4 regions of the Streptomyces sp. NPDC014006 genome follow, and region 2 is predicted to be linked to each of the others. Evidence: riboswitches for the same ligand, from Rfam matches in the RefSeq annotation. Region 2 holds a riboswitch; each other region holds the start of a gene.
What was found. A riboswitch is a leader RNA that binds a small molecule or an ion and turns the genes downstream of it on or off. The one in region 2 is predicted to bind cyclic di-AMP.
Positions count from the first base shown of each region.

Region 1: another riboswitch for cyclic di-AMP. It lies ahead of ACF1GV_RS15145 (M23 family metallopeptidase); the one in region 2 lies ahead of ACF1GV_RS07365 (peptidoglycan DD-metalloendopeptidase family protein).
Region 3: another riboswitch for cyclic di-AMP. It lies ahead of ACF1GV_RS32315 (M23 family metallopeptidase); the one in region 2 lies ahead of ACF1GV_RS07365 (peptidoglycan DD-metalloendopeptidase family protein).
Region 4: another riboswitch for cyclic di-AMP. It lies ahead of ACF1GV_RS27265 (transglycosylase SLT domain-containing protein); the one in region 2 lies ahead of ACF1GV_RS07365 (peptidoglycan DD-metalloendopeptidase family protein).

Region 1 covers NZ_JBICAJ010000003.1:624,540-631,793, forward strand. Annotated here, with positions in the region: gene ACF1GV_RS15110 (DEAD/DEAH box helicase) at 1-567, shown strand, start outside; tRNA gene ACF1GV_RS15115 (tRNA-Lys) at 795-867, shown strand; gene ACF1GV_RS15120 (dihydrofolate reductase family protein) at 947-2,077, opposite strand; gene ACF1GV_RS15125 (MarR family winged helix-turn-helix transcriptional regulator) at 2,147-2,650, shown strand; gene ribA (GTP cyclohydrolase II) at 2,775-3,419, shown strand; tRNA gene ACF1GV_RS15135 (tRNA-Met) at 3,513-3,586, shown strand; gene ACF1GV_RS15140 (PP2C family protein-serine/threonine phosphatase) at 3,967-5,088, shown strand; cyclic di-AMP (ydaO/yuaA leader) riboswitch at 5,330-5,486, shown strand; gene ACF1GV_RS15145 (M23 family metallopeptidase) at 5,498-6,529, shown strand; gene ACF1GV_RS15150 (aldo/keto reductase) at 6,674-7,254, shown strand, end outside.
Region 2 covers NZ_JBICAJ010000002.1:192,708-199,961, forward strand. Annotated here, with positions in the region: gene ACF1GV_RS07345 (MarR family winged helix-turn-helix transcriptional regulator) at 1-81, shown strand, start outside; gene ACF1GV_RS07350 (TetR/AcrR family transcriptional regulator) at 204-824, shown strand; gene ACF1GV_RS07355 (immunity 49 family protein) at 914-2,440, shown strand; gene ACF1GV_RS07360 (SGNH/GDSL hydrolase family protein) at 2,490-3,275, opposite strand; gene ACF1GV_RS07365 (peptidoglycan DD-metalloendopeptidase family protein) at 3,543-4,436, opposite strand; cyclic di-AMP (ydaO/yuaA leader) riboswitch at 4,442-4,595, opposite strand; gene ACF1GV_RS07370 (tyrosine-protein phosphatase) at 5,061-5,858, shown strand; gene ACF1GV_RS07375 (DUF6126 family protein) at 5,911-6,033, opposite strand; gene ACF1GV_RS07380 (helix-turn-helix domain-containing protein) at 6,030-6,650, opposite strand; gene ACF1GV_RS07385 (aspartate aminotransferase family protein) at 6,764-7,254, opposite strand, start outside.
Region 3 covers NZ_JBICAJ010000011.1:229,121-236,374, reverse strand. Annotated here, with positions in the region: gene ACF1GV_RS32320 (M16 family metallopeptidase) at 1-1,200, shown strand, start outside; cyclic di-AMP (ydaO/yuaA leader) riboswitch at 1,434-1,587, shown strand; gene ACF1GV_RS32315 (M23 family metallopeptidase) at 1,600-2,343, shown strand; gene ACF1GV_RS32310 (GntR family transcriptional regulator) at 2,585-3,277, shown strand; gene ACF1GV_RS32305 (HPr family phosphocarrier protein) at 3,471-3,752, opposite strand; gene ACF1GV_RS32300 (GNAT family N-acetyltransferase) at 3,932-6,868, shown strand; gene ACF1GV_RS32295 (DUF5998 family protein) at 6,989-7,254, shown strand, end outside.
Region 4 covers NZ_JBICAJ010000008.1:292,656-299,909, forward strand. Annotated here, with positions in the region: gene ACF1GV_RS27250 (ABC transporter ATP-binding protein) at 1-496, opposite strand, end outside; gene ACF1GV_RS27255 (outer membrane lipoprotein carrier protein LolA) at 541-1,812, opposite strand; gene ACF1GV_RS27260 (polyprenyl synthetase family protein) at 2,185-3,195, opposite strand; cyclic di-AMP (ydaO/yuaA leader) riboswitch at 3,772-3,954, shown strand; gene ACF1GV_RS27265 (transglycosylase SLT domain-containing protein) at 3,960-4,454, shown strand; gene ACF1GV_RS27270 (HAD family hydrolase) at 4,464-5,270, opposite strand; partial or broken gene ACF1GV_RS27275 (ATP-grasp domain-containing protein) at 5,354-5,705, opposite strand; gene fahA (fumarylacetoacetase) at 5,948-7,162, shown strand.

The sequences.
Region 1 (7,254 bases), on a different contig from region 2:
GACCGCCGTTCGTACGACCGTGACGACCGTCGTCCGCAGGACCGCGACGACCGTCGTTCCTTCGACCGCCGGGACCGTGAGCGCGGTTTCGACCGCCGGGACGGCGAGCGCGGTGACCGTGGCGGTGACCGCGGCGGCTTCCGCCGTGACGAGCGTCGTCCGTTCGACCGCGACCGTGGTGGCCGTACCTTCGAGCGCCGCGACGGTGAGCGCAACGACCGTGGCGACCGTGGTGACCGCGGTGACCGTGGCGGCTTCCGCCGTGACGACGAGCGTGGCGGCTTCCGCCGTGACGAGCGTCGTCCGTTCGACCGCGACCGTGGCGGCCGTACCTTCGAGCGCCGTGACGACCGCGGTGGCTTCCGTCGCGACGAGCGTGGCGGCCACCGTGGCAACGACCGCCCGTTCAACCGCGACCGCCGCGACGACCGCCCGGGCTTCCGCACCGGCGGCCACGAGCGTCCCTACGGCCGCCGTGACGAGCACCGTGGCGGCTCCTCCTCCTCCTCCCCCTCTTCCTCCTTCGGCCGCCGCGACGACAAGCCGCGCTGGAAGCGCAACGGCTGACGCATGCAACGGCTGACGCCGGCGCACCGGCTGACGGTGTCGCAGCACTGAGGTGAAGGCCCGTACGACTTCGGTCGTGCGGGCCTTTCCGCATCCCGCCCGAGGGTCGCGAACCGGTCCACAGCCGACACTTCCGGCCCCGGCCGGCCGTCCGACGCGGCCGCGTCAGCGATACCCGATCGGCGACGCGGGCTCGTCCCGCTATGCTCGGGGAGGCAACATCGCCCGGGCCCTTAGCTCAATTGGCAGAGCAGTGGACTTTTAATCCATTGGTTGTGGGTTCGAGTCCCACAGGGCCTACGCATGCGGGGGAGGGGTTCATCCCCTCCCGCCCGCCCCCAGCGCCCGGACCGGTCCGACCGGCCCGGGCGCTGTCGCGTCAGCCGAGCAGATGACGGTTCGGCTCGCGCGCCGCCGCTTCGAACTCCGGCAGTACCACCACGTCCACGCCCGCGGCCGTCAGCGCGCCGCTGCCGTCGGCGCCGGGGACGAAGGTGTCCGGCTCGCGCCAGGCCGTCACCACCCGGCGTACGCCCGCCCGGAGGATCAGCTCGGCGCAGGGGTGGGGGCGGGAGGCGCGGCGGGTGCAGGGTTCCAGGCTGGTGTACACCGTGGCGGTGGGCAGGCGGGGGTCGTCCGCCGGGATCTTGGCGAGGGCCGCTTCCTCGGCGTGGACCGTGGGGTCGCCGGCCTCGCGAGAGTGGCCGCGGGCCACTTCGGTGCCGTCGGCCGCGACGATCACCGCGCCGACGCTGAACGCCGTGTCCGAGGGCGGGCACCGGTCCGCCAGCTCGCAGGCCAGACGCAGCCAGTGGCGGTCGGCGGGGGCGGCGCCGGTGCCCGTGCCGGGGGCGGTGGGCGCGTAACGCATGAGGACGACGTCCTCGATCTGCCGCGTCTGCAGCAGGCGCAGTCGGCCCCTCTGGTAGGCGCCGGGGCCGAAGAGGCGGGGGGCGCCGGGGTCGCCGACGAGGAGGGGGGACAGCACCAGCTGGAGTTCGTCGGCCAGCTGCTGCTGGAGCAGTTGGGTGTGGATCGTGCCGCCGCCCTCGACCATCAGGCGCCGCACGCCCCGGGCGCCGTGCAGATGGTCGAGGAGGCGGGGCCAGTCCAGGTCGTGGCCAAGGGGGACGATGTCCGCGCGGATGCCGGCCCGGCTCGCCCGCTCGGCGCCTTCCAGCGTCGTGTAGAGGACCTTCTCGCCTCCCGTGTGCCAGAAGTTCGCCGCCGGGTCCAGGTCGCCGGAGGCGGAGACGGTGACTTTCAGGGGGTACTCGGGGAGGCCGGCCGCCACGCGGGCCGCCCGCCGCTCGGGCGAGTTGACCAGCAGCCGCGGGTTGTCGGCGCGCAGGGTGCCGGCGCCGATGAGGATCGCGTCGACGGACGCGCGGACCTCGTCGACACGGTCGAAGTCGGCCGGGCCGGACAGCAGCAGACGATCGGGGCCGGTGTCGTCCAGGTAGCCGTCGAGTGAGACGGCCGCGGACAGCAGGACGTACGGGTGGGGCATCGCGCTCCCCGGCGGGTGAGGTGACGGACACGGCTTGGTTCAAGTTTGAAACAAAACTACACTGGCGGCATGACGACCCGCTGGCTCACCCCCGACGAGCAGCGTGCCTGGCGCGCCTACCTCGCGGCCACGCACCTTCTGGAGGACGCGCTGGACCGGCAGCTCCAGCAGGACGCCGGCATGCCGCATCTGTACTACTCCATCCTGGCCACCCTGTCCGAGGCGCCCGAGCGGCGGCTGCGGATGACCGACCTCGCCGAGGCGCTGAAGATCACCCGCAGCCGGCTGACGTACGCGGTGACCCGGCTGGAGAAGGACGGGCTGGTGGCGCGCGAGAGCTGCCCGTCGGACAAGCGGGGCAGCATCGCCGTCCTGACCGGTGAGGGGCTGGCCCACGTCGAGCGCGCGGCCTCCGGCCATGTGGAGACGGTCCGGGCCGCGCTGTTCGACCATCTCGGCGCGGAGCAGGTCGGGCAGTTGGAGGAGATCTGCGCGGGGATCACACGGGCGCTGCAGGGGGCGGACGCGGAGGACGTCCCCTGGCGTCGGCGGTCCGCGCCGCCGTGCGGGTGAGTCACGTCATACCCGGCAGCTCTGCGGCGCCGCGTATTGCTTCAAGTTTCAAGCAGAGGTAGGGTCCCCTTTCTGAGCTTCTGCTTCAAATCTGAAGCAGCTGGACGGAACCCGGAGCACCCGCATGGCCGACGCCCCCGCTGTCCCCGCCGCCACCCCGCGCGCCCGCGTCCGGGTCCCGCTGCACTTCGCCGACGGCTACCGCGCCGACGCCGAACTGGTCACCTTCCACGGCCTCGTCGACGGCCGGGAACACGTGGCCGTCGTCCTCGGCGAACCGGGCGCGGTCCCGCTCGTCCGGCTGCACTCCGAGTGCCTGACCGGCGACGTCTTCGGCTCCGCCCGATGCGACTGCGGCCCCCAGCTGCGCGAGGCCGTCGAACGCGTCGCCGACCGCGGCGGCGTCCTGCTCTACCTGCGCCAGGAGGGACGCGGCATCGGCCTCTACAACAAGCTCGACGCCTACGCCCTGCAGGACCAGGGCCTGGACACCTACGCCGCCAACGCCGCCCTCGGCCTGCCCGAGGACGCCCGCGACTACACCGCCGCCGCACAGATGCTCACCGCCCTCGGGATCGGGTCGCTGGATCTGCTGTCCAACAACCCCGACAAGGCCGGCCAGCTGCGCACCCTCGGCCTCGACGTGCGCGACCGGGTGCCGACCGGTGTCTTCTCCACTCCGCACAACGTGCGCTACCTGCGCGCCAAGGTCCTGCAGACCCAGCACACGCTGCCCCTCGCCGAGCTGGCGGACCGCGGCGTGAGCTGAGCGCGGAGGACTCCGGCGGGACGCCGGGTTGACCCCCTGGAGGAACGTGGTCGTCGGGTGCCCCGCGGATGGCGTACACTGGAGTCACAACGACGCGGGGTGGAGCAGCTCGGTAGCTCGCTGGGCTCATAACCCAGAGGTCGCAGGTTCAAATCCTGTCCCCGCTACTGAAGGCCGAGGGCCGGAAGCCGAAAGGTTTCCGGCCCTCGGTTTTTTCTGTCGGCCGGCTCCTCCGGGCCTGCCGCCCGGCGTCATCCGGTCGGCCCTCACCACTCGCCGTCCGCGCCCGCACCGGCAAACCTGGACGGGCGGGACGACGACCGACAGGGACGGTGGGAGACGAGCGGTGCGGCCTGGTGACGCGACGGACGACGGGCCGTACCCCCGAACCGCTGGGCGCGTTCCCGAGGCCGGGAGGGACTCCCTGGCCGACGGGTGGGTTCCCGACGCCGGGACCGACCCCGGGGCCCGCGGCTGCGCCCCCGCCCTCGATCTCAGCCCCGGCGCACGCGCCCCCGGTGCCGCCGTGCGGCTGCCAGGTGACCCTGTGCCGGACGCAGGCCCTTGGGGCGGTGGGGAGCCGCGGCCCGAGGAGGGCCGGAGGATCTCCGTCGCGCGGGCCTTCGTCCGGATCCTGCCGGCGCTGCTGATCGCCGCCGGCGCGGTCTACGACTACTGCACCCCGTCCGACTTCACCGCGGCCCCCTTCTTCACCGCCGCGCCCCTGGTCGCGGCCCCGCTCTACAGCCGCCGCGGCACCGTGCTCACCGGGCTCGCCGCCGTCGCCGTCGTGCTCGGCCTGCACCTGACGATCGGCATCGTCTGGCACACGGACGCCGTCACCGAGCTGGTGACGGTCGCCACGGTCGCCGTCCTGGCTGTCCTGATCAACGCCCTCGCGCGCCGCAGCAGCGAGCAGCTCGCCTCCGCGCGCGAGGTCGCCGAGGCCGCCCAGCGCGCCGTACTGCCCGAACCCGCCGAGCAGATCGGCGTGTTCCAGATCGCCGCCCGCTACGAGGCCGCCCGCGCCGACGCCTTCATCGGCGGCGATCTGTACGCCGTTCAGGACAGCCCGTACGGTGTCCGGCTGATCGTCGGGGACGTGCGCGGCAAGGGGATGGGCGCGGTCGCCGCCGTGGCCGTGGTCATCGGGGCGTTCCGGGAGGCCGCCGAGCAGGAGGCCACCTTGGAGGCGGTCGCCCAGCGGCTGGAGCAGGCGCTGGCCCGGGAGGGCGCCCGGCGCGACGGGCTGGACGCGTTCGAGGGGTTCACCACCGCCGTCCTCGCCGAACTCCCGCACGGCGACTGGGTGGTCCGCGTCCTCAACCGCGGCCATCCGCCGCCGGTGCTGCTGTACGCCGACGGCACCCTGCGCACGCTGCTGCCCGCCGAACCCGCGCTGCCGCTCGGCATGGGCGAGCTGGCCCCCTGGCCCGACCGCTCGGAGGAGGCCGCGCTTCCCGGCGGCGCCACGCTGTTGCTGTACACCGACGGCCTCTCCGAGAGCCGCGACCGCCACGGCCGCTTCTACGACGTCGAGGCGCGACTCACCGGACGTGTCGTCACCGAGCCCGGCGCCCTGCTCGCCGCCGTCGCGAAGGATGTCCGGCGGCACTCCGGCGGCGGCATGGCGGACGACATGGCGCTGCTCGCCGTACGCCGACCGTGAAGGTCACCATGTGTGAGCGGACGAGCGCCCTGTGCATAACAATTGATGCACCATCACCGAAACAAGGTTTTGGACGTGACGCCTGAGGGGCGGTCAAGTCGCCCCTTTTGGGCCGGTCGTGGCGTGAAAGTCCAGGCCAAGAATGTTAATGATCAAGACGAACGGCTTGGAATCCGGCTACCCGGTCTATTAACGTTCGATAACGCAGCGCGGTCGTCCCAGCCGTCACAAGAGACGGCTCCGCGCTCACGCGCCGAATCCCGTAGGGAACCGGGGAACCACCACTTTGGGGTGAATCTCGCGTCAGCCGCCGTCGATCGACGGCCGGTATACGCGCGTAGGAGACCTTCCTGCTCCGAACCCGTCAGCTAACCCGGTAGGCGAGACGGAAGGAAAGGAGTACGCCCGCGTGGCGTCCAACCGGCCTGCCCCGACAGCCCCGTCCGTGCCGAACCAGCAGGGCCCCGAGACCTTGGTCTACGGCGGCCACCGCACCGACGAGGGCCCTTGGGAGGAGTGGAATCCCACCGAGGAGTCCGTCCGTCCCGTCCGCGGCCGGCACCGCGTCGCCAAGCAGCGCGGCGGACTCGCCCGCAGCTCCACCGTCCTCGGCGTCGGCGTTATCGCCGCCGTCGGCGCGGGCGGTATGGCCAGCGCGCAGACCGGCAAGCCGCCGGTCTCCATCTCCATGCCCGACCTGCCCTCGGTCGCCTCGCTGATCTCCGACCACGAGGACGACCGGCCCCAGGGCTCCGCCACCCCGCTCACCGACATGGGCGTCATCACCGACGACGGGCAGCAGGCCGCCGGCGCCGGTGAGACGCTGCGCAACCGGATCATGGCGCAGGCCGAGTCGCAGCAGGTCCAGGTCGACGTCAAGGCGCAGACCGCCGCCGAGGCCGCTGTCGTCAAGCAGGCCGCCGAGGCCGCCGCGCAGGCCGAGAAGGAGGCCGCCGCCAAGGCCGCCGCCGCGAAGGAGAAGGCGGAGGAGGAGGCGAAGAAGAAGGCCGAGGCCGAGCGCCTCGCCGAGCTCGCCAAGCAGTACGTGCTGCCGACCTCCTCGTACACCCTCACCTCCCGCTTCGGGCAGGCCGGCTCCATGTGGGCCTCCGGCTACCACACCGGCCTGGACTTCGCCGCCCCCACCGGCACGCTGATCAAGGCCGTTCACAGCGGCACCATCACCGAGGCGGGCTGGGCCGGCTCCTACGGCTACCGCACGATCCTCACCCTCGACGACGGCACCGAGCTGTGGTTCTGCCACCAGTCGTCGATCAGCGTCAGCGTCGGGCAGAAGGTCGCCACCGGGGACGTCATCGGCCGCGTGGGCGCCACCGGCAACGTCACCGGCCCGCACCTGCACCTGGAGGTGCACCCCGACGGGCAGGCCTCCGGCATCGACCCCATGGCGTGGCTGCAGGACAAGGGCCTCAACCCCTGACACCTCGTCCGGCTCCCGATCCCCGGCGGTCCTGACGGCACACCCCCCGACGTCAGGGCTGCCGGTTCGTGTGCGCCCAAGTGTTTGCCCGCTGTTGGTTTCCGTGCGGAATGGGCCGATGACGCCGGGGCGTTGAAACGGGGCATGACTGCTCTTCGCAAGCTCGGTGCGTCCGACCTCGAGGTCTTCCCGCTCGCCCTCGGCGGCAACGTCTTCGGCTGGACCGCCGACGAGACGACCTCCTTCGCCGTCCTCGACGCCTACAGCGCCGCCGGCGGCAACTTCATCGACACCGCCGACGCCTACTCCGCCTGGGCCGAGGGCAACCAGGGCGGAGAGTCCGAGACGATCATCGGCAGCTGGATCAAGGCCCGGGGCAACCGCGACGACGTCGTCATCGCCACCAAGGTCAGCCAGCACCCCGAGTACCGGGGACTGAGCGCGGCGAACATCAAGGCCGCCGCCGACGCCTCTCTGCGCCGCCTCGGCACCGACCACATCGACCTCTACTACACCCACTACGACCAGCCCGAGGTGCCGGTCGAGGAGATCATCGGCGCCCTGGACGAGCTGGTGAAGGCCGGCAAGGTCCGCCATATCGCCGCCTCCAACATCTCCGCCGAGCGCCTGCGGGCCTCCCTGGAGTTCTCCGACCGCGAGGGCCTCGCCCGGTACGTGGCGCTCCAGCCGCACTACAACCTCGTCTCGCGCGACACCTACGAGGG
Region 2 (7,254 bases):
CTGGAAGGGCTGGAGGCCTTCTGCGACGCCGCTTCGACCCAGAAGCGCCACGAGCCCGGCGCCGACAGCCGGTCCGCCTGAGACGAGCGGCGCGACACGGGAAGTCGCCCAGTTGCTCGCCGACGGCGCGGGTCCCAGGACCGCGGCGCGGGGCCGGGCATTCGAGGTGTCCGGCCCCGAGCGCTGCACTAGGGTGAACAGCCGTGGCGAGAGTGCGGTTGAGCGTGGCGGAGCGGCGGGAGGAGATCCTGCGGGCCACCGTGGAGCAGATCGAGGAGCGGGGCGTTGCGGCGGTGCGGATCGCCGACGTCGCCCAGGCTCTCGGGGTGAGCAACGCGCTGGTGCTGTACCACTTCTCCACCAAGGAGAAGCTGGTCGCGGCGGCCTTCGCGTACGCCGCCGAGGCCGACCTCGCGCGGCTGCGGGAACTGCTCGGCCGCCGTACCACCGCGCTGCGCCGGCTGCGGGCGGCGGTGCGCTGGTACGCGCCGACGGGGCAGGCCAAGGGCTGGCGGCTGTGGATCGAGGGCTGGTCGGCGGCCCTGCGCGAGCCGCCGCTGCGCGCGGTGGGCCGCGACCTGGACCGGCGGTGGAAGGCGGCGCTCGCCGAAGTCGTCGAGGAGGGAGTGGCCGCGGGCGAGTTCACCTGCCCCGATCCGGCCGCCTCCGCGCTGCGGCTGACCGCTCTGCTGGACGGGCTGGCGGTACAGCTGACCGCGTACGGCGGCACGGTCTCGCGCATCCGGGCGCAGGAGTGGGTCGATGAGGCGCTGGCCCGGGAACTCGGACTGAGCCGCCAGGAGTTGACCGCGCCGGGGAGGTGAGTGACACCAACCCTGCCGTGGGGCGGTGCGCAGCGGCCTCGTAGAGTCCCGGGGTGAACCGACTGCACGCACCCGATCCCCATTTGCCCATGCTGACGGAACCACAGGCCGCGCGGCTGCGCTCCCTCGCCGTCGACCACCTCGGCGCCGGGCACGACGACGTCGTCGTCACCGGCACGGACGTCCTGCACAACGGGCGCCGCAGCCCGCTGACCACGCTGGCCCAGCGCTGCCGTGACATACCCGAGGAACAGTGGCCGGAGTTGGTCCGGCAGCACTTCGCGCGCCTGGAGAACGCCTCGCGGGGCGACGAGGGCGCCGAAGAGCTGCTGCGCGGGACGCGGCTGCGGCTGCTGCCCGACGACGCGTTCCCCGAGGAGGCGGCGGGCAGTTTCCGCTACGTACGCCCGGTCGCCGACGGCCTGCTCGCGGCCCTCGCCCTGGACACTCCCGACTCGGTGCGCATCCTGCACGACGGCGACGTGGCCCGGGTGGACGCCGAGCGGCTGTGGGCGGCGGGCCGGGCCAACCTGCTCGCCGAGCCCGTGCGGCACGAGGAGGTGCGCACCGGGACGGGGGCGGTGCTGCACTCGGTGTACGGCGACTCGCACTTCGTCGCGAGCAGGGCGCTGGCCCTGCCGGAACTGGTCCGGGAGGTGACCGGCCGGGACCTGCCGGAAGCCGGCGCGCTGGTGGCCGTGCCGACGCGGCATCTGCTGGCGTTCCATCCGATCGTGGACAGCACGGTCGTGGACGCGGTCAACGACCTCGGCTCCTACGCGCTGGGCGCCTGCCAGGACGGACCGGGCTCGCTTACCCCGCGTCTGTACTGGTGGCACCGGGGACGGCTGGTGTGTCTCACCCACATCGACGAGGAGACGCGCTCGCTGTCCGTGCGGGCCCCGCAGGAGTTGCTGGAGCTGATGAAACGGCTGCGCGGTGGCCAGGGCTCGTCCCCCTTCGCCACGGCGCTCGCGCACGCGCACGCCCAGGCCGCCGACGATCCCTCCGCGGTGAAGCTCGAGAGCTGGGAGGCGTGGGTGCGTGCCATGCAGGAGGGCTCCGCGCTGTTCGCAACGCCGGACGCTCCGCAGGGCGACGGCCGGGCCTGGCTGGAGGCGTTCTGGCTGGCGCTGGTGTGCCGGGAGGGCGAGCGGCTGACGAGGCTGAGCCAGGTGCCGGTGGAGCGGCTGCGCCGGGCCGGTGAGGCGGACGACTACCTCTTCCACTGGATCGGCACGCTGCAGGCCTTCGTGCTGCGGCGCCCCATGGACGAGGTCGCCGACCGGCTGGTCACCACGATCCAGACGTCCGACCCGCAGGTGGCGACCCGCACGCCGGGCGATCTCCTGAACCTGGTCGACTACCAGCCGATCGCGCTGTTCCACCGGTTCATCGCCCGCGATCAGGAGAAGTTCGCGGCCGCCCTGGCCGAGGCGCTCGCGCACCACGGCCGCTACTGGGAGGGCTCCTGCGACCCGCGCGCGCTGGTCGCCCTCGGCCCGCTGGCGCTGGCCTCACTGGCGTACGACGCGGGCTTCCCGGTGGACACGTCGTCGCCGTATCTGCCGACCCACCTCGTGCAGGGGAGCTGGTACGGGGAGTTCCCGACCTGACGGCGGGCCGAGGGGCGGTGCCGCCGCGGCCCGCCCCTCGCCGCGCGGTTCAGGCGACCGCAGCGATCCGCATCTTGATGTCGTCCGGTGACAGGGTGCCCTTGGCGGTCACATGGTCGCCGGAGGACTCGCCGCGCAGCCGCCGGCCGATCCACGGCACCAGGTACTCGCGCGCCCAGTGCACGTCGTCGCGCCGGACCTCGAGCGTGCCGCGCGGCGGCAGCGGCGGCCAGGGCTGCTCGGGGTCGGCCGGGATCCTCAGGCCGAGCGCCTGGCCGGCCCGCAGCGCCACGCGCGTGTGCCCCTCGGGCGACAGGTGCAGCCGGTCGTCGTCCCAGGCGCGGCGGTCCTGAACGGACTTCAGCGACCACAGGTCGAGTACCGGGCAGCCGTAGCGGTCGGCGATGGCCCGGACGTGCCCGTTGTACGTGGCGATCTTGCCGCGCAGATGCTTGAGCAGCGGGACGCCCCGGGTGTCGAAGCCGGTCGTCACCATGACCGTGCCGGCCGCCGCGGCGAGCTGCGCGACCGCCCTCTCGAACCGCTCGGCGACCTCGTCGGGGTCGGTGCCGGGCCGGATGATGTCGTTGCCGCCGGCGCAGAACGACACGAGGTCGGGGGCGAGTTCGACGGCCCGCGGGACCTGCTCGTCCACGATCTGGTCGAGGAGTCTGCCGCGTACTGCGAGGTTCGTGTAGGTGAAGTCGCCTTCGGGTCGCCGGTCGGCGAGGAGTACGGCGAAACGGTCGGCCCAGCCCACGAACTGCCCGTCGGGGCCGGGATCACCGACGCCCTCGGTGAAGCTGTCCCCCACCGCCACGTACGACCCGATCACTGCTCTGCTGTCACTCTTCGAATCGTCTGCCACAGCAGTCCATGATTCACCCTCGAATGTGACTTACGCGACCGTAGGCAAGGGTTGACGGGCGGTGAGATAAGCCACTCCACATGTCCGGCCGTGTCGGGAATAAGCGCTCCGGCCGGAAAACCCCGGCCGGTCCGGACACATCGAGGGGCCGGACACACCGAAGGCCGGACGCCCGTGGATCGGGGTCCGGCCTTGGTGGCGTGTCAGACGGGTGGCCGCCGGGGCGGCGCGGGGTCAGCCGACGGTGACGCCGTGGGCGCGCAGGTAGGCGACCGGGTCCACGTCGGAGCCGTAGTCCGGCGTGGTGCGGATCTCGAAGTGCAGGTGCGGGCCGGTCACGTTGCCGGTCGCGCCGGACAGGCCGAGCTGCTGGCCCGCGGTCACGGTCTGGCCGGCCGAGACGGAGAGCTGGGACAGGTGGGCGTACTGGGCGTAGTAGCCGTCGTTCAGCTTGATGACGACCTGGTTGCCGTAGGCGCCGCCCCAGCCGGCGGAGACGACGGTGCCCGCGCCGACGGCCTTGACGGTGGTGCCGGTCGGGACGACGAAGTCGACGCCGGTGTGGTAGCCGCTGGCCCACATGCTGCCGGCGGTGTGGTAGGCGGTGCCGATGGTGGCGCCGCTGACCGGGAGGGTGAAGCCGGCGGCGGTGCTCGTCGACCGGGCGGGCTCGGCGGCCTTCGCGGGCTTGGCGGCGGACTTGTGCGCGGGCGCCTCGCTCTTGTGCGACGGGGCGGCCTTGTGCGCCACGGCGGCCTTCTTGCCGAGGGTCAGCTTCAGACCGGGGTGGATGAGCGACGGGTCGCTGCCGACGACCTCACGGTTGTCCTCGTACAGCTTCTTCCAGCCGCCGGCGACATGCTGCTCGTCGGCGATCTTCGACAGGTAGTCGCCGGACTTGACGGTGTAGAGGCGCACCCCGGACCGCGTCGCCTTCTTCTCGGCGGACGGCAGGCTCTGGACGGCCTTGGCGGACACCGACTGGGCGGCGCTCTGCGGCGTGGCGGCGTGCGCTCCGGCGGCGCCCATGAGCGGCAGCGCGAGCGCGGCGCCACCGGTGCCGACGACGGCGAGAGTGCGGGCGAGACGCTGGGTCTTCGGACGACGGTGCTTACCCTTTGCGGGCATGGCGCTTTTCCTCTCCGGCGCCTGCGAGGTGAGCTGTCGGGTTCGGGCTGGAGATGCCCGGCCGCTGGGTGCGGCTTCACCCCATAGCCGTTCCGGGAACCGGAACAGGCGGTCGTACCTGTGGGTCCCCCGCTCCTGCCGTGCGTCGGGTGGGTGGGTGCGGTGCGCCGGACGGCGGCAGGATTCGGCGTCCGTCCGGATTCGGTGGGAACGTAAGCGAGCAGGACGCACAGGGACAAGCAGGAGGTTGCGTGAACGGGCGTTTATCGTGATCCAATGAGGGAATCCGCCGTCACACTGCGTGAATTCGATCTGCTGTCAGCTCGTCAATTCACCAGCAAATCCACCGCCATTACGTGGACATGACGTACGACGGACGGTCACGGTTATGACGCTCCTCACGCGCTCACCTTCCAGTGACCCCTATTTCCACGCGAGTTGGGAACAAGAGGCCAATTCGGGCAGAAAGCCCAGATGTGACGCCGAGGGATTACCAGCCCATTCGTACACCTCGGTCGGGAGGCCGGTGCAACCGGTTGCCCCGGGAATCCATGTCGTATCGTCGAAGGGCAGCCCGTCGGCCATTCGAGCCGCGTCGGCGGGTACGAGCGGGAGGAGCCCTTCGTGACGCAGCAGGTGCCGTCGACCGAACCCGAGCTGGCCGGAGTGCGCAACTTCCGAGACGTGGGCGGACTTCCCACGATCGACGGTCGGCGGGTGCGGCACGGCGTGCTGTTCCGCAGCGGCCACCTCGCTCACGCGACGCCCGAGGACGCGGCGTACCTCGCCACCCTGGGGCTGCACACGATCTTCGACTTCCGCAACGCGGCCGACCAGACGCTGGAGGGGCCGGACGTCGAGCTGCCGGGCGTGCGCAACGTCAATCTGCCGCTGTCGGACCCGGCGGACGGCGCCGAGTTCTGGAAGATGGTGCGCGACGGCGATCTCGAGCAGCTGCGCGGCATCCTCGCCGACGGCAAGGGAGCGAACCGGATGATCGCCTCCTACCGCACGATCATCAAGGAGCGCACCGCCGAGCACTCCCGGGTGCTGCACGCGCTCGCCGAGGACAACGTCCCGGCCCTGATGCACTGCGCCGCGGGCAAGGACCGCGCGGGCCTGTCGATAGCGGTCACCCTGCTCGCCCTGGGCGTGGAGAAGGACGCCATCGTCGAGGACTACCTGAAGTCCAACGAGAAGCACCGCCGCTACAAGGTGCGCCGCAGCGGCTCGGCCGAGTCGGCCTACACGCCCGAGGTGATGGAGCTGCTCAGCCCGCTCTTCGACGCGCGCGCCGAGTACCTCACTGCGGCGCTGGAGACCATCGAGGAGACCTGGGGCGGCGTCGACGCCTACCTGGAGCAGGGACTGCGGCTCACCCCCGAGACCCGGGAGCGGCTGCGGGCACGCCTGCTCGACTGAGCTGCGGAAGCGACCGCGCGGCCGGCCGTGCCCGCCGTGCCCGCCGAGGGGCCTACTGCCGGGCGCCCAGCTCGAACAGCAGCCAGACGAAGCCGGCCAGGACATGGCCGACGGCGATGTAGATGATGAGCCGGATCCACAGGGTCCGGGGGAACTTCTCCTCGACGTTGCTCATCGCGCCTCTCCAGGGTGGGCGGGCCCCAGGCACAGCGTGGCCGTGGGGCTCTGCAGCAGGGTGTGGACGAACAGCAGCTCCAGACCGGCGGGGTCGTCGGCGGCGATCCGGTGCGGGGTCATGGAGTCGAAGTGCGCGCTGTCCCCCGGGCCGAGCCGGTGGGTGGTGTCCCCCAGGCGCAGCCTGAGCCGTCCGGTCAGGACGTACAGCCACTCCTCGCCGGGGTGTACGCGCACGATGTCACCCTGCGCGCCATAGGGCACCTGCACCCGCAGGGCCTGCATACCGCGGCCCGGCGCGCCGGCCTGCCGGTACGTCCAGCCGCCGGCCGCCGTCGGCTCCATGTCGGAGCCGCGCACCACGGCGTCCCGCTCGGCGACGCTCTCGCCGAGCAGCTCCGAGACGGTCGTACCGTAGATACGGGCCAGCGCGAGCAGCATCGGCAGCGAGGGCTGGCGCTGCCCGGTCTCCAGGCGGGACAGATGGGCCGGGGAGAGTCCGGCGGCGCGGGCGGCGGCCTCCAGGGTGAGGCCGGCGCGGCGGCGCAGGGACCGCAGCTGCGGGGCCACCGCGGGCAGGCCGCCGGCCGGTTCCGCAGGGGACTCGGAGGAACTCATGTCCCCATTCAGCCGCAGGCTTGCCTCTGTGGCAAATTTGTTGCCTCAGAGGCAAAGTCTGCCACTGCCCGCGCGGCTCACCCACCCGGCCCGGCCCGGCCCGCCGTGTGCCGCTACCGGTTCGTCACGGCCTGCTTGATCAGCGTCTTGCCGAAGTCCCACATCAGCCCGTTGCCGCTGTGCGCGTCGTCCATCACGGCGGTGAAGGCGTCGACGAAGCGGTCCACGTCCGCCTCGTCGATGATCAGCGGCGGGATCAGCTTGATCACTTCGAGGTGGTCGCCGGAGACCTGGGTGAGGATCCGATGCCGCTGGAGCAGCGGCACGACCACCATCTGTGCGAACAGGCCCTTACGGGCGGCCTGGAGCATGGTCCAGCGGCTGCGCAGCTTCAGCGAGGCGGGCCGGCCGAACTCGATGCCGATCATCAGGCCTCGGCCGCGGACGTCGGCGAGCAGTTCGTACTTCTCGGTCAGCGCGGCGAGCCGGGACCTCAGCAGCTCGCCGGTCCTGCGCACCCCGGCGACGATCTGCTCCTGCTCCATGACCGACAGTACGGCGAGGCCGCATGCCATCGCCTGGGCATTGGAGCCGAAGCTCGCCG
Region 3 (7,254 bases), on a different contig from region 2:
GGCCTGGACGGCGTCGCCACGATCATGGCGCGCGCCTTCTCCGAGGGCACGGACAAGCATTCCGCCGAGGAGTTCGCCGCCGAGCTGGAGCGCGCCGGCGCCACCCTCGACGCGCACGCCGACCACCCGGGCGTCCGCCTCAGCCTGGAGGTGCCCGCCTCCCGGCTGGCCAAGGGCCTCGGCCTGCTCGCCGACGCCCTCAGGGCGCCCGCCTTCGCCGACAGCGAGATCGAACGGCTGGTGCGCAACCGCCTCGACGAGATCCCGCACGAGCTGGCCAGCCCGGCCCGCCGCGCCGCCAAGGAGATGTCCAAGGAGCTCTTCCCGGCGGACTCCCGCATGTCGCGCCCGCGTCAGGGCACCGAGGAGACGGTCGCAGCCGTCGACGCGGCCGCCGTACGCGCCTTCTACGAGCGGCATGTGCGCCCCGCCACCGCGACCGCGGTGGTCGTCGGCGATCTGACCGGTCTCGACCTCGACGACCTCCTCGGTGACACCGTGGGCGCCTGGACGGGTTCGCGCACCGAGCCGCGTCCCGTGCCGGCGGTGACCGCTGACGACACCGGCCGCGTCGTCATCGTGGACCGCCCCGGCGCCGTCCAGACGCAGCTGCTCATCGGCCGGATCGGCCCCGACCGGCACGACCGTGTGTGGCCCGCCCAGGTGCTCGGCACGTACTGCCTGGGCGGCACCCTCACCTCCCGCCTGGACCGCGTCCTGCGCGAGGAGAAGGGCTACACCTACGGTGTGCGCGCCTTCAGCCAGGTGCTGCGCTCCGCCCCCGACGGCACGGGCGCGGCGATGCTCGCCATCAGCGGTTCCGTGGACACGCCGAACACCGGTCCGGCGCTGCACGACCTCTTCACGGTGCTGCGCACCCTGGCGGCGGACGGCCTGACCGACGCCGAGCGCGACGTCGCCGTGCAGAACCTCGTCGGGGTGGCACCGCTGAAGTACGAGACCGCGGCCGCCGTCGCGGGCACGCTCGCCGACCAGGTCGAGCAGCATCTGCCCGACGACTACCAGGCGACGCTGTACCGGCAGCTCGCCGCGACCGGCACCGTGGAGGCCACGGCGGCGGTCGTGAACGCCTTCCCGGTGAACCGTCTGGTGACCGTACTGGTCGGTGACGCGGCGCAGATCAAGGAGCCCGTCGAGGCCCTCGGGATCGGCGACGTCACGGTGGTGAGCGCGGAGTAGCCGCACGCGTGCGGGGCCCTGGTGTCTGACGGAGCACCAGGGCCCTTGCCGTATCCCCGGGTCTGTTTGTGATTGAAGGCGCCGCATCCCACATATGCCCGAATTGGGGCGGAGGTTGCCTTTCTGGCCTGTGGGATGCGCTACAAAACTCCTGTTTCGTTTGAGGATTGAAGGCCGATCACCGTAGCTTCGTCCGGGCTGTCCGTCAGGCATAGCGCCGCACCCGCGGCACCGGACAGTCATCGCCGAGTCCCCGTACGGCGCGAGCCAGGGGAGCCGGGGACCCACACGTCCCTGGGGTGAATCGGGTGCCCGCGAGGGTGCTCGTAGGAGACCTTCCTGCTCCGAACCCGTCAGCTAACCCGGTAGGCGAGAGGGAAGGAAAGGACAAGCCACCACATGGCGTTCGTCAGCGCCACCGGGAAGCACCGTCGTCCCAGCCGGATGAAGCGCACCACCGCGCAGGCCGCCGGAATCGCCGCGCTCACCACCACCGGCGTCATCGGCACCCTCGCGGCCCCCGCCCTCGCCGCCGACACCTCCGCCGAGCAGACCGGTCTGCTCCCCGTGATCAGCGTCGACGACTCGCTCGCCGCCCAGATCGACGCCCAGGCGGAGGCCCAGAAGCAGGCCGCCGAGCAGAAGGCCATCGAGGAGGCCGCGCGCGAGGCCGCCGCCGAGCGCGCCCACGAGGCCAAGGAGCGCGCCGCCCGTGAGGCCGAGCGCAAGCGCCTGACCACCTTCGTGGCCCCGATCGCGCACTCCTACGTCTCCACCGGTTACCAGGCCAGCAGCTCCCTGTGGTCCTCCGGCCACCACACCGGCATCGACTTCCACGCCGCCACCGGCACCACCGTGCACGCGGTGGGCTACGGCACCGTCGTCGAGACCGGCTGGGGCGGCGCCTACGGCAACCAGATCGTCATCCGCATGCACGACGGCACGTACACCCAGTACGGGCACCTGTCGTCGATCGATGTCGTGGTCGGCCAGCAGGTCGTCGCCGGCCAGCAGATCGGTCTGTCCGGCGCGACCGGCAACGTCACCGGCCCGCACCTGCACTTCGAGGCGCGCACCAGCCCCGAGTACGGCTCCGACATGGACCCGATCGCCTATCTGCGCGCGCACGGCGTGAACGTCTGACACCCGAGCACGGCACCCACTCGGGGAAGCCCCGGCGCATCGCGCCGGGGCTTTCTCCGTTTTCCGGCTCTTCGTCCCCGCCTCTTCATACCCGCCTCTTCGTCCCGGAGAACCCCGGCGAGGTGACCAAAAAATATCCATGGAATCCGGCCTGCCGTCGGAAATTCGGCCCCCTTGGAATAGAGTCACGGAACACGCGTCCATCGTCGGCGTTTCACGGGGCTCAAGGCGGAGGTCGGACATGCGTATTCCGGCGCACTCGGTGTGCACGGCGATCCGGGACGACATCGTCGCCGGTGTCCATGAGCGCGGCAGCCGGCTCACCGAGGAACTCCTCGCGCGCCGGTACGGCGTCTCCCGGGTGCCCGTGCGGGAGGCGTTGCGCACCCTGGAGGCCGAGGGCTTCGTCGTGACGCGACGGCACGCGGGCGCGTGCGTGGCCGAGCCCACCGAGCAGGAAGCGGCCGACCTGCTGGAGATGCGGATGCTGCTGGAGCCGCTCGGTGTGGCGCGGGCCGCCCAGCGGCGCACCGAGGCGCATCTGAAGGTGCTGCGCGGCCTGGTGCGGCTCGGTCAGGACCGGGCCAGGCACGGCACCGGCGACGACTTGCGCTCCCTGGGCGGCTGGTTCCACGAGACGCTCGTCCAGGCGTGCGGCAGCCAGGCGCTGACCGCCACACTCACTCAGCTGCGCCACAAGATCGCCTGGATGTACGCCGTGGAGCCGTCGGCCGACCCCGTCAGGTCCTGGGCCGAGCACGGTGCGATCGCGGACGCGGTGGCGCGTGGCGACGGGGAACGCGCGCGTGCGGTCGCCGCCCTGCACACCGAGCGTTCCACCGCCGCGTATCGGCTGCGCTTCTTCGGCGGCGACCGACCCGAGCGTGTGAGAAGTTCGCAACACCCCGTAAACACGTCGGGCCTACGGCATTAACACGAGCGCCGTATACAAAGAGAGGGATATGCGCGCCCACTGAAAGGGATGCCCTTTTCATGGGCTGGCCTTTTACCTCGTGCCGTCAATTTCCGTCCGCGTCGCCTCATGGTGGACGGGAAAAGCGAAGCCGCGCCGGCCCTGAAAGGCCGACGCGGCTTCTTTATGCGTGACTCGGACGGTCAGGCGTGACTCAGACGGTCTCGGGGAGCTCCTCGAGACCCTCGGAGACCAGCTTCGCCAGACGGTCCAGGGCGGCGTCCGCGCCCTCGGCGTCGGAGGCGAGGACGATCTCCTCGCCGCCCTGGGCGCCCAGGCCGAGGACGGCCAGCATGGAGGCCGCGTTGACCGGGGTGCCGCCGGCCTTGGCGATCGTCACCGGGACGCCTGCGGCCGTGGCGGCTCGGACGAAGATGGAGGCGGGGCGGGCATGGAGGCCCTCGGCCCAGCCGACGTTGACGCGGCGCTCAGCCATGTGTTGCTGCCCTTCAGTTTCTCAGGGTTGTCTAGACCAGTTTCCCATATGGTGAAGCATGCCCGGAGAGGTCTGCGACCCCCTCCGGACGCGATCACCGGGCCGCGGCCTCGACCCGGCATCCGTCCTCCACAGAGTGCCCCGCGCCGTTGTCGTACGCGAGCCGTACTCTGGGCCCCATGCAGAGCGCGTCGGACAGGCAGGAGTACCCCGCCCACTGGGAGGCCGACGTGGTGCTGCGCGACGGCGGCACCGCGCGGATCCGTCCCATCACCGTCGATGACGCGGACCGCTTGGTCAGCTTCTACGAGCAGGTGTCGGACGAGTCGAAGTACTACCGCTTCTTCGCGCCCTACCCGCGTCTGTCCGCGAAGGACGTCCACCGCTTCACACACCACGACTTTGTGGACAGGGTGGGACTCGCGGCCACGATCGGCGGCGAGTTCATCGCAACCGTACGCTACGACCGGATCGGCGTGAACGGAATGCCCGCGTCCGCACCGGCCGACGAGGCGGAGGTCGCCTTCCTCGTCCAGGACGCCCATCAGGGCCGAGGCGTCGCCTCCGCCCTGCTCGAACACATCGCCGCCGTCGCCCGCGAGCGCGGCATCCGCCGCTTCGCGGCCGAGGTGTTGCCTGCCAACAACAAGATGATCAAGGTGTTCACGGACGCCGGGTACACCCAGAAGCGCAGCTTCGAGGACGGCGTCGTGCGCCTGGAGTTCGATCTCGAGCCCACCGAGCGCTCCCTCGCCGTGCAGTACGCGCGCGAACAGCGCGCCGAGGGCCGCTCCGTGCAGCGGCTGCTGATGCCCGGCTCGGTCGCCGTGGTCGGGGCCGGTCGTACCCCCGGCGGCGTCGGCCGCAGCATCCTCGCCAACCTCCGCGAGGCCGGCTACACCGGCCGTCTGCACGCCGTGAACCGCGCCTTCGGGCCCGACGTCACCGAACTCGACGGCGTCCCCGTCCACCGCTCCGTGCGGGAGATCGAGGGTCCGGTCGACCTCGCCGTCGTCGCCGTACCCGCCGACCATGTGCCGCAGGTCGTCACCGAGTGCGGCGAGCACGGCGTGCAGGGACTCGTGGTGATCTCCGCCGGATACGCCGAGAGCGGCCCCGAGGGACGCGAGCGCCAGCGCGAACTCGTCCGGCAGGCGCGCACGTACGGCATGCGGATCATCGGCCCGAACGCCTTCGGCGTGATCAACACCTCGGCGGCCGTCCGGCTGAACGCCTCCCTGGCGCCCGAGATGCCGCGCCCCGGCCGCATCGGCCTGTTCGCCCAGTCCGGGGCCATCGGCATCGCCCTGCTGTCCCGGCTGCACCGGCGCGGCGGCGGCGTCACGGGCGTCACGGGCGTGTCGACGTTCGTCTCCTCCGGCAACCGCGCGGACGTCTCCGGCAACGACGTCCTGCAGTACTGGTACGACGACCCGGACACCGACGTCGTCCTGATGTACCTGGAGTCCATCGGCAACCCGCGCAAGTTCACCCGCCTCGCCCGGCGCACCGCGGCCGCCAAGCCGCTGGTCGTCGTCCAGGGCTCCGGATCCGCGCCCCAGGGACACGCCGTACGGGCGACGCGCCTGCCGCCCGCCACGGTGTCCGCGCTGCTGCGCCAGGCCGGCGTGATCCGCGTCGACACGATCACCGAGCTGGTCGACGCCGGACTGCTGCTCGCCCGCCAGCCGCTGCCCGCCGGTCCGCGCGTGGCGATCCTCGGCAACTCCGAGTCCCTCGGCGTGCTGACGTACGACCAGTGCCTGGCCGCCGGACTGCGCCCGCACCGCCCGCTGGACCTCACCACCGCCGCCTCCGCGGAGGACTTCCGCGCGGCACTGGCGCGGACTCTCGCCGACGACACGTGCGACGCGGTCGTCGTGACCGCCATCCCGGCGATCGGCGAAGGCTCACCGGGAGACGCCGAGCTGGCGCAGGCACTGCGCTCCGCCGCGGCGGCCGTGCCGGGCAAGCCGGTGCTGGTGGTGCACGTCGAGCTGGGCGGCCTCGCTGAGGCGCTCTCCGCCGCGGCGAGCACGGCACCGCAGACGGACACCCGCGTGCCGCCCACGCCGGGCCGGAACGGCGCTCCCAGTCGGAGCGGCACACCGGGCGCGCCGGGACCAGAAGACCCGCAGACCCCGACCGGCCCCGGCGCGACGCGCGTGCCCACCGCGCCCGCCACGCCGGCCGCGCCCGCCCGGGACGCTTCCCCTGCCGAACTCCCAGCTCCCGTCGGCACCCCCGAAGACACCCACCTCATCCCCGCCTACCCCGCCGCCGAGCGGGCCGTCCGGGCTCTCTCCGAGGCCGTCCGGTACGCGCAGTGGCGGCGCGAGGCCACCGACCCCGGCAAGGTCCCCGAGTACGACGACATCGACGTCAAGGGCGCCGCCCGCCGGATCGACGCCCTGCTCGCCCGCGGACAGGGCCTCACCCTCTCCACCGAGGACACCTGCGAACTGCTCGGCCGGTACGGCGTCCACGTCCGCCGCGCCCTGCCCGCGCCCACCCCGGACGACGCCGCCGAGGCCGCCCGCGCCCTCGGCTACCCGGTCGCCCTCAAGGCCACCGCCCCGCACCTCAGGCACCGCGCCGACCTCGGCGGCGTACGCCTCGACCTGGCCGACGAGGAGCAACTGCGGCGCGCCTACCGGGAGTTGACCGACCTGTTCGGCAAGCCGGAGGAGCTGCGCCCGGTCGTGCAGGGCATGGCGCCGCGCGGTGTCGACACCGTCGTACGGGCGGTCATCGACCCGGCCGCCGGAGCCGTGCTCTCCTTCGGCCTCGCCGGAGCGGCCTCCCAGCTGCTCGGCGACATGGCGCACCGGCTCATACCGGTCACCGACCGGGATGCGACCTCGCTGGTCCGCTCGATCCGCACCGCCCCGCTGCTGTTCGGCTGGCGCGGCTCGACACCGGTGGACACGCCCGCCCTGGAGGAACTGCTGCTGCGGGTCTCCCGGCTGGTCGACGATCACCCCGAGGTCGTCGCGGTCACCCTCGAACCCGTCGTCGTCGCCCCGCACGGCCTGAGCGTGCTCGGCGCCTCGGTACGGCTGGCACCGCCCCCCGCCCGCGACGACCTCGGCCCCCGCACGCTCCCGGCGTACTGACGACCCGGGCCCCGGCCCTGCCCGCCGCACCCGCCCAGGCGCATCACAGCCCCCGCGGGTCCCTGCCGGGGCCGCCGGGAGCCCGTGACGGTTCCCTCGCAGTCAGTGGTCCCCCGTAGGATGGGGCGCATGGCCAAGACCAGTACGACGACCCAGGGGCTGCGTGCGGCGATCGAGCGCAGCGGCTACTACCCGGCCCTCGTGGCCGAGGCGGTGGAGGCCGCCATGGGCGGCGAGCCCATCCGGTCGTACCTGGTCCACCAGGAGACCACCTTCGACCAGAACGAGGTGCGGCGGCACGTGACCGTGCTCGTCCTCACCGACACGCGCTTCCTCGTCAGCCACACCGACGAGCAGAGCGCCGACAGCACGTCCCCGACGCCGTA
Region 4 (7,254 bases), on a different contig from region 2:
GCGCGGCGGCGAGCCCCAGCCGCTGCCTCATCCCCAGCGAGTACGCCCTTGCCTTCTTTCCGGCGGCGGCCGTCAGCCCGACCCGCTCCAGCGCCGTGGCGACCCGCGTGCGCCGGGTGCGCGGGTCGGCGGTCGGGTCGGCGGCGTCGTAGCGGAGCAGGTTGTCCCGGCCGGAGAGGAAGCCGTACAGCGCGGGCCCTTCGATCAGCGCGCCGACCTGCGGCAGTACCGAGCGGACGGCCCGGGGCATCGGCTGCCCGAGCACGCGCGCGGCGCCGGAGGTGGGCTCGATGAGGCCCATCAGCATGCGGATGGTGGTGGTCTTGCCCGATCCGTTCGGACCGAGGAAGCCGAAGACGCTGCCCGCCGGGACGGTCAGGTCCAGGCCGTCGACGGCGAGCTGCCCGCCGCGGTAGCGCTTGGTGAGGGCGCGGGTGTGGATGACGTACTCGTCGTCCGGCTCCTGCTCACCCCGTGCGGCGGGCGCGTCGTCCATCGGCTCCCCGATCGTTTCCCGTGGGTCGTTGGTGTCCCGCCGGCCTACCTGCCCGCGTCGGCGGCCTTGACGAGGGCGTCCTTGGTGACCGCGCCGACGTAGACCTTGCCGTCGTCGGTGATCAGGGCGTTCACCAGGCGGGTGGAGAACACCGTGCCCTTGCCGAACTTGCCGGAGACCTTGTCACCGAGCGAGTCCAGGAAGCCGCCGAGGTCGCCGCCCACCTCGCTGCCGGAGGGCACGCCGCCCTCGGCGCCGGTGCTGAAGACCGCTATCGCGTTCCAGCCCTCACCGAGGACCTTGGCGCCGTCGAGACCCTTGCCCGGCTCCCCGCCCGGTGTGGGCAGGAGGTGCTGCGGGAGGCCGCCCGTCAGCGGGCCCTCGCCCTTGTGGAGGTCTCCCTTCGGGTGCTCACGGTCGCCGCCCTCGGTGACCTTGGCGCCCTTGGGCGGGGCGAAGTCGAAGGTGGAGGCGGCCGGTCGGGCGAAGCCGACCTGCGTGAAGCCGGCGTCGACCACGGCGGCGCCGCCGCTCTTCGGGGTCAGGGTGAACTTCAGCGGCACGCCGGTCTTGGCGTCCACGGCGATGGTGATGCCGCCGACGGTGCTGCCGGACTGCTTGGGCTTGATCAGCAGCTTGTAGGCGTCGCGGCCGGCGACCTGGGCGGTGCCGTCCACCGTGACGGCGGTGGTGGAGTCGACGGCCTTGAGGGCCTGCTCGGCAAACTCCTTGGGCGTGCCGGAGAAGTCGTCCGCGCCCCGGGCGCCCTTGCGGTGGTCCTTCCCGGTGTCGTCCGAGGTGGCGTGGTACACCTCGTTGGACTTGCTGTCGTAGCCCCAGATGTCCTTGCCGTTGTGGATGAGGCTGTACTCGGCGGCGTCCTCCAGCACCGACACCTTCTGCCGGTCCGGCCCGTCGGCCGCGACCCGCAACGTGTGCGTGCCGGTGGCCAGTTCGGTGACCTTGGCGGACGGGTCGGCGGCCGAGCCGTCACCCGCGCCGCCCGTTTTCCCGCCGAGACCGCCCGCGAGCCCGCCGAAGTCGGGCAGCCCCAGGTCGGTGGTGATCCGCACGGTGCCGGACATCTGCTGGACGTCCGACGCCGCGATCTTCTCGATGAGCTGCTGCGCGGTGATCTTCGGCAGATCCGGGTCGCCGGAGCTGGCGAGCGCGGGAACGATCCCGATCGTCGCGGCGGCCACGCCCACGACGGTCGCGGGCACGACGTACCGCGCGGCCCTGCGACGCCCCCCGCCCGGCGAGCCGGCCGGCTCCTGCACGGCCGTCGCCCTGTCATCGCTTCCATACGGTGCCATGTGTGCGCTACCTCCGTCGTCGGCGGCGGCTGTCCGTCCCGTGACCCGCGGCGTGTACTCCCGGCGGGCCCCACCCCAAGCCGCCATTCTCACCCGAATCGGTGAGGAGTGGTGTCTTCCGTGCTTTCCATGAGACCAAATCGGCCGCCGGGAAGCGTCACTCCGTGGACGCAACTGCATGTACTTCTGGGGTATGACGTGGCGAGGGATCAGGTCCCCCTACCCGTAGGGGAGGTGGGGACCTGGGGAGCTACGGGGGCGGGGGTTCGGGCTCCACCCAGGGGTGGGGGCCGTCGCCCGCAGAAGAGGGAACGGTCCGGACGGATTCCGTCAGCCGGCCCGGTGCGGCCGTCAGCCGGCCCGGTGCTGCCGTCAGCCCGCCCGGTGCACCACCGCGTCGCACAGCTCCATCAGCGCCGCCTTGGCGTCGCACTCCCGCAGCGGCGCCAGCGCCGCCCGCGCCTCTTCGGCGTACCGGACCGTGTCACGCCGCGCCTGCTCCAGCGCGGGGTGCGCACGCAGCGCGGTCAGCGCCTCCGCGTGTCGCGCGTCGTCGCTCAGATCGGAGTCCAGCAGCTCGCACAGCGCCCGGTCCTCCGGCAGCCCCAGCCGCTCGGCCCGCTCCCGCAGCCGCAGCACCGGCAGCGTCGGGATACCCTCGCGAAGATCCGTTCCCGGCGTCTTGCCGGACTCGTGCGAGTCGGAGGCGATGTCGAGCACGTCGTCGGCCAGCTGGAAGGCGACGCCCAGCCGCTCCCCGTACTGGGTCAGCACGTCCACGACCGTCTCGTCGGCGCCGGACATCATCGCGCCGAACCTGCACGACACCGCCACCAGCGAGCCCGTCTTGCCGCCGAGCACCTCGAGGTAGTGGTCGACCGGGTCGCGCCCGTCCTGCGGCCCCGCGGTCTCCAGGATCTGCCCGGTGACCAGCCGCTCGAACGCCAGTGCCTGCACCCGCACCGCCTCGGGCCCGAGGTCGGCGAGGATCTGCGAGGCGCGCGCGAAGAGAAAGTCGCCGGTCAGTACGGCGACCGAGTTACCCCACCGGGTGTTCGCGCTGGGCACGCCACGCCGTACGGCGGCCTCGTCCATGACGTCGTCGTGGTACAGCGTCGCCAGGTGGGTCAGCTCGACCACGACCGCCGACGGGACGACCCCCGGCGCATACGGGTCGCCGAACTGCGCCGCCAGCATCACGAGGAGCGGCCGGAACCGCTTCCCACCCGCCCGCACCAGGTGCTGCGCGGCCTCCGTGATGAAGGGAACCTCGCTCTTGGTGGCCTCGAGCAGCCCTTCCTCGACAGCCGCCAATCCGGCCTGGACATCGGCCTCGAGAGCCTGGTCCCGCACGCTAAGCCCGAACGGCCCGACGACGGTCACGAGGGGTCTCCTGTCTGCTGGTGCCGGTAGGCGATTACACGGTTTGTCGATAGGTCGCTGCCATCACTCAAGTCAGCGTATCCGGTCACGTTTCGATCACCGATAGCGCCCACGGTTACAGGCCAGGCGGTATCGGATCACGCCCGATATGTTTATCGATCAAATCTGATCAGCTGAAAAGTACCGATATCAACCATGCTCGCGTCGCGAAGACCACCCCCACCCTCCGCGAGCCACCCCGCCCCACCGCGTCACAACACGACCCGACTGCCCGCTTTGCCGTAATTAATCAGCCGATTCACCTTAGTCGTCTTGGCGGCAAATGTGTTGCAGCTGTGACACCAGTGAATTGGGTCACGCGCGCCCCTCACCGGCCCTCGGTGCGTCTACCCCGCATTTCGCCTGTCCCCACAAGCGAGTTGACCCTTGGCGATCGCAAAGGATCAAGCACCCCAAACAGCCCGACCAAGGTCAACCAGGGCGATAGGTGAAACCAGTACTTGTTCCCGGCATGTGCTCTCGCATAACTTCCCGGCCTGTCGGATGGACGCCTAATCCTGCCGCCGTCCGGCATCCACCATCGGACCAACTCATCCGTGTACGGCAGGAGCGGGGGACCCAGGTAAGTCGCCGAACCGGACGTCGTCGCCCCGACGACGCCCCGGACCGGCTCGGGGTGAAGCCGTGCCGCATCCGCGGCCGGCCGGGCATCTCCAGCCCGAACCCGACAGCTCACCTCGTAGGCGCCGGAGAGGAAGTTCGCCATGCCTGCTGCCGATCAGCACCGCCGCACCCGCACGTCCCGCCTCGTCCGCACCCTCGCCGTCGCCGGCGCCGGTGCCGCCGCCCTCGCGCTGCCGCTCTTCGGCGCGACCAGCGCCTCCGCGGCCACCCCGGCCACCAGCGCCACCGTGATCACGGCCGCCAACTCGGTCTACCCGAACAACCTCGACGGCTGGATCCGCCAGTCGCTGGACATCATGTCCAAGCACGGCATCCCGGGCACCTACGACGGGATCTACCGCAACATCATTCGCGAGTCCTCCGGCAACCCCGCCGCCATCAACCTGTGGGACTCCAACGCGGCCGCCGGTACCCCGTCCAAGGGCCTGCTCCAGGTGATCGACCCGACGTTCCTCGCCTACCACGTGTCCGGCACCTCCATGGACCCGTACGACCCGATCGCCAACATCACCGCGGCCTGCAACTACGCGGCCGCCCGCTACGGCTCGATCGACAACGTGTTCAGCGCGTACTGAGCCACTGCCTCACCCGAAGAGTCGTTCGAGGACGACGGCGATGCCGTCGTCCTCGTTCGACAAGGTGACCTCGTCGGCCACGGCCTTCAGCTCCGGATGGGCGTTGGCCATGGCCACCCCGCGGGCGGCCCAGGCGAACATCGGGATGTCGTTGGGCATGTCCCCGAACGCCAGCGCCCGCCCGGCGCTCAGCCCGAGATGGTCGGCCGCCCGTGCGAGCCCCGTCGCCTTGGTGACACCGCACGGCTGCAGCTCCACGGTCCCCGGCCCCGACATGGTGACCGTCGCCAGCGAACCGACCACCGCGCGCGCCGTCGCCGCCAGCTCGTCGTCGGACAGCTCCGGATGGCGCAGCAGCACCTTGCTGATCGGCTCGCCCCACAGATCGTCGCGCCGCCCGACCCGCACCGCCGGCAGCGTCGGGTGCGGCATCCGGTAGCCGGGCTCGATCAGCGTCAGCCCGTCCACGCCGTCCTGGTCGACGGCGGCGTACACCTCCCCCACCTCGGCCTCGATCTTGCCGAGCGCGGTCTCGGCCAGCTCCCGGTCGAGGGTCACCGACCACAGCAGACGGCCGGCCCCCGCGTCGTACACCTGCGCGCCCTGGCCGCACACCGCAAGCCCCGTGCAGCCGAGGTCCTCCAGCAGCGGCCGCACCCGGGGCGCCGGGCGGCCCGTCACCACCAAGTGCAGGGCACCGGCGTCCGCCACCCGCGCGAGCGCGGCCCGGGACCGGTCGGAGAGCGTGTCGTCGCCGCGCAGCAGCGTTCCGTCCAGGTCAGTGGCGATGAGGGCATATGCGAGGGGTGCGGCCATGATCAGAGAATACGGACCCCGCAGGTCACCCGTTCACCGCCCGATCCGGCGCCTCCGGAGCGAAGGCACGCTGTCGTCGTACACCGCGGGAACGCGGCCGCCGGACCGGGGACGCCGCGTTCCGCGCACAGCTCGTGCAGCCCGTGCTTGCTCGCCGGCCGGGATCAGCACGGTCGGCCGCCCGATCCGGCGCCCGATCCGCAGCAGCCCTTCGACCAGGTGCCCCGCTCCCTCCGCGCCCGTCGTCGGCCACACGAACGCGCGCCGCAGACAACGGGAGGCGGCGGCCGGGGTGCAGGAGTCCTCGGTGATCGCGTATTTGGGCACGCCCAGACGCCCCAGACCGCGGACCGCCCCGACACCGCCGTGGTGCAGCGGGTGGTGACCGAACTTCACGATCGAGGCCGGTACTTCACGGCCGGCCCGGAACGGCAGGCTTGCGGCACTGCCGGCCACGGTCCCCCACGTGTCCCCCGGCGGAACGGATGCCCTCCGTCCGTGTTCCCCACAAAGGATGCTGAGCCGGAATCGGCACCCCCGACAAGGACATGGCGGACACTGCGGACTCTTTAGACACTGCCCAAGACAGCCGACTCAGCCGTAACGTGTGCCGCGACCACCTGGATCGCACGGCCCTGGTGCCGTGTCCGACGTGCACGAAAGCGAGGCGGCACCGCATGCCCCCCTTCGACGTCTCCGAGGGCGACCCCTTCGGTGCGCACAACCTTCCGTACGGCGTCTTCTCGCCCGCCGGTTCTCCGGCCGAGCGGCGGGTCGGTGTCCGGCTCGGCGACCACGTGCTCGACGCGGGCGCGGCGGCGATGGCGCTCGGCTCCCCCTATGCCGCGCTGCTCGCCCAGCCCTCGCTGAACCCGCTCCTCGCCGCCGGCCGCACCGCCTGGTCCGACGTGCGGCGTGCGCTGACGGCGTGGGTCACCGTGCCCTCGCACCGCGAGACCGTCGAACCGTTCTTCCACCCGCTGTCCTCGGTGACCCTGCACCTGCCCTTCGAGGTCGCGGACTACGTCGACTTCTACGCCTCCGAGAACCACGCCCGGAACGTCGGCCAGATCTTCCGCCCCGACGCCGCCGACTCCCTCACCCCCAACTGGAAGCACCTGCCGATCGGTTACCACGGCCGCTCCGGCACCGTCGTGGTCTCCGGCACCGACATCGTGCGTCCCTCGGGCCAGCGCAAGGCCCCGGCCGATGCGGCGCCCGTCTTCGGCCCGTCCGTCCGCCTCGACATCGAGGCCGAGGTCGGTTTCGTCGTCGGCGCTCCCTCCTCGCTCGGCGAGCCGGTCGCCCTCGGTGACTTCCGCGACCACGTCTTCGGGCTGTGCCTGCTCAACGACTGGTCGGCCCGCGACATCCAGGCCTGGGAGTACGTCCCCCTCGGCCCCTTCCTCGGCAAGTCCTTCGCCACCTCGATCTCCGCGTGGATCACCCCGCTGGAGGCCCTGGACGAGGCCCGGGTCGCGCCCCCGGAGCGCACCCATCCGCTGCTGCCCTACCTCGACGACTCCACCGACGAACCCGGTGGCTACGACCTGCGGATCTCCGTCGCCATCAACGGCCACGTCGTCTCCGAACCCCCCTTCTCCACCATGTACTGGACGGCCGCGCAGCAGCTGGCGCACATGACGGTCAACGGCGCGTCCCTGCGCACCGGCGACCTCTACGGCTCGGGCACGGTCAGCGGCCCCGAGCCGGGCCAGCGCGGCTCCCTGCTGGAGCTGACCTGGAACGGCCAGGAGCCCCTGGAACTCCCCGACGGCAAGCGGACCTTCCTGGAGGACGGCGACGTGGTGACCCTGTCCGCCTGGGCGCCCGGCCCGGACGGCGTCCGGGTGGGCCTCGGCGAGGTGACAGGGCGGATCGTCACGCGCTGACACCCACCCCCGCGGGGCCTTCGTTACGGGGCTGACGCACCGCCCCGGGGCCGTCATACTGGCGACGGACGCACTCACCGAGCCGCCGAGTG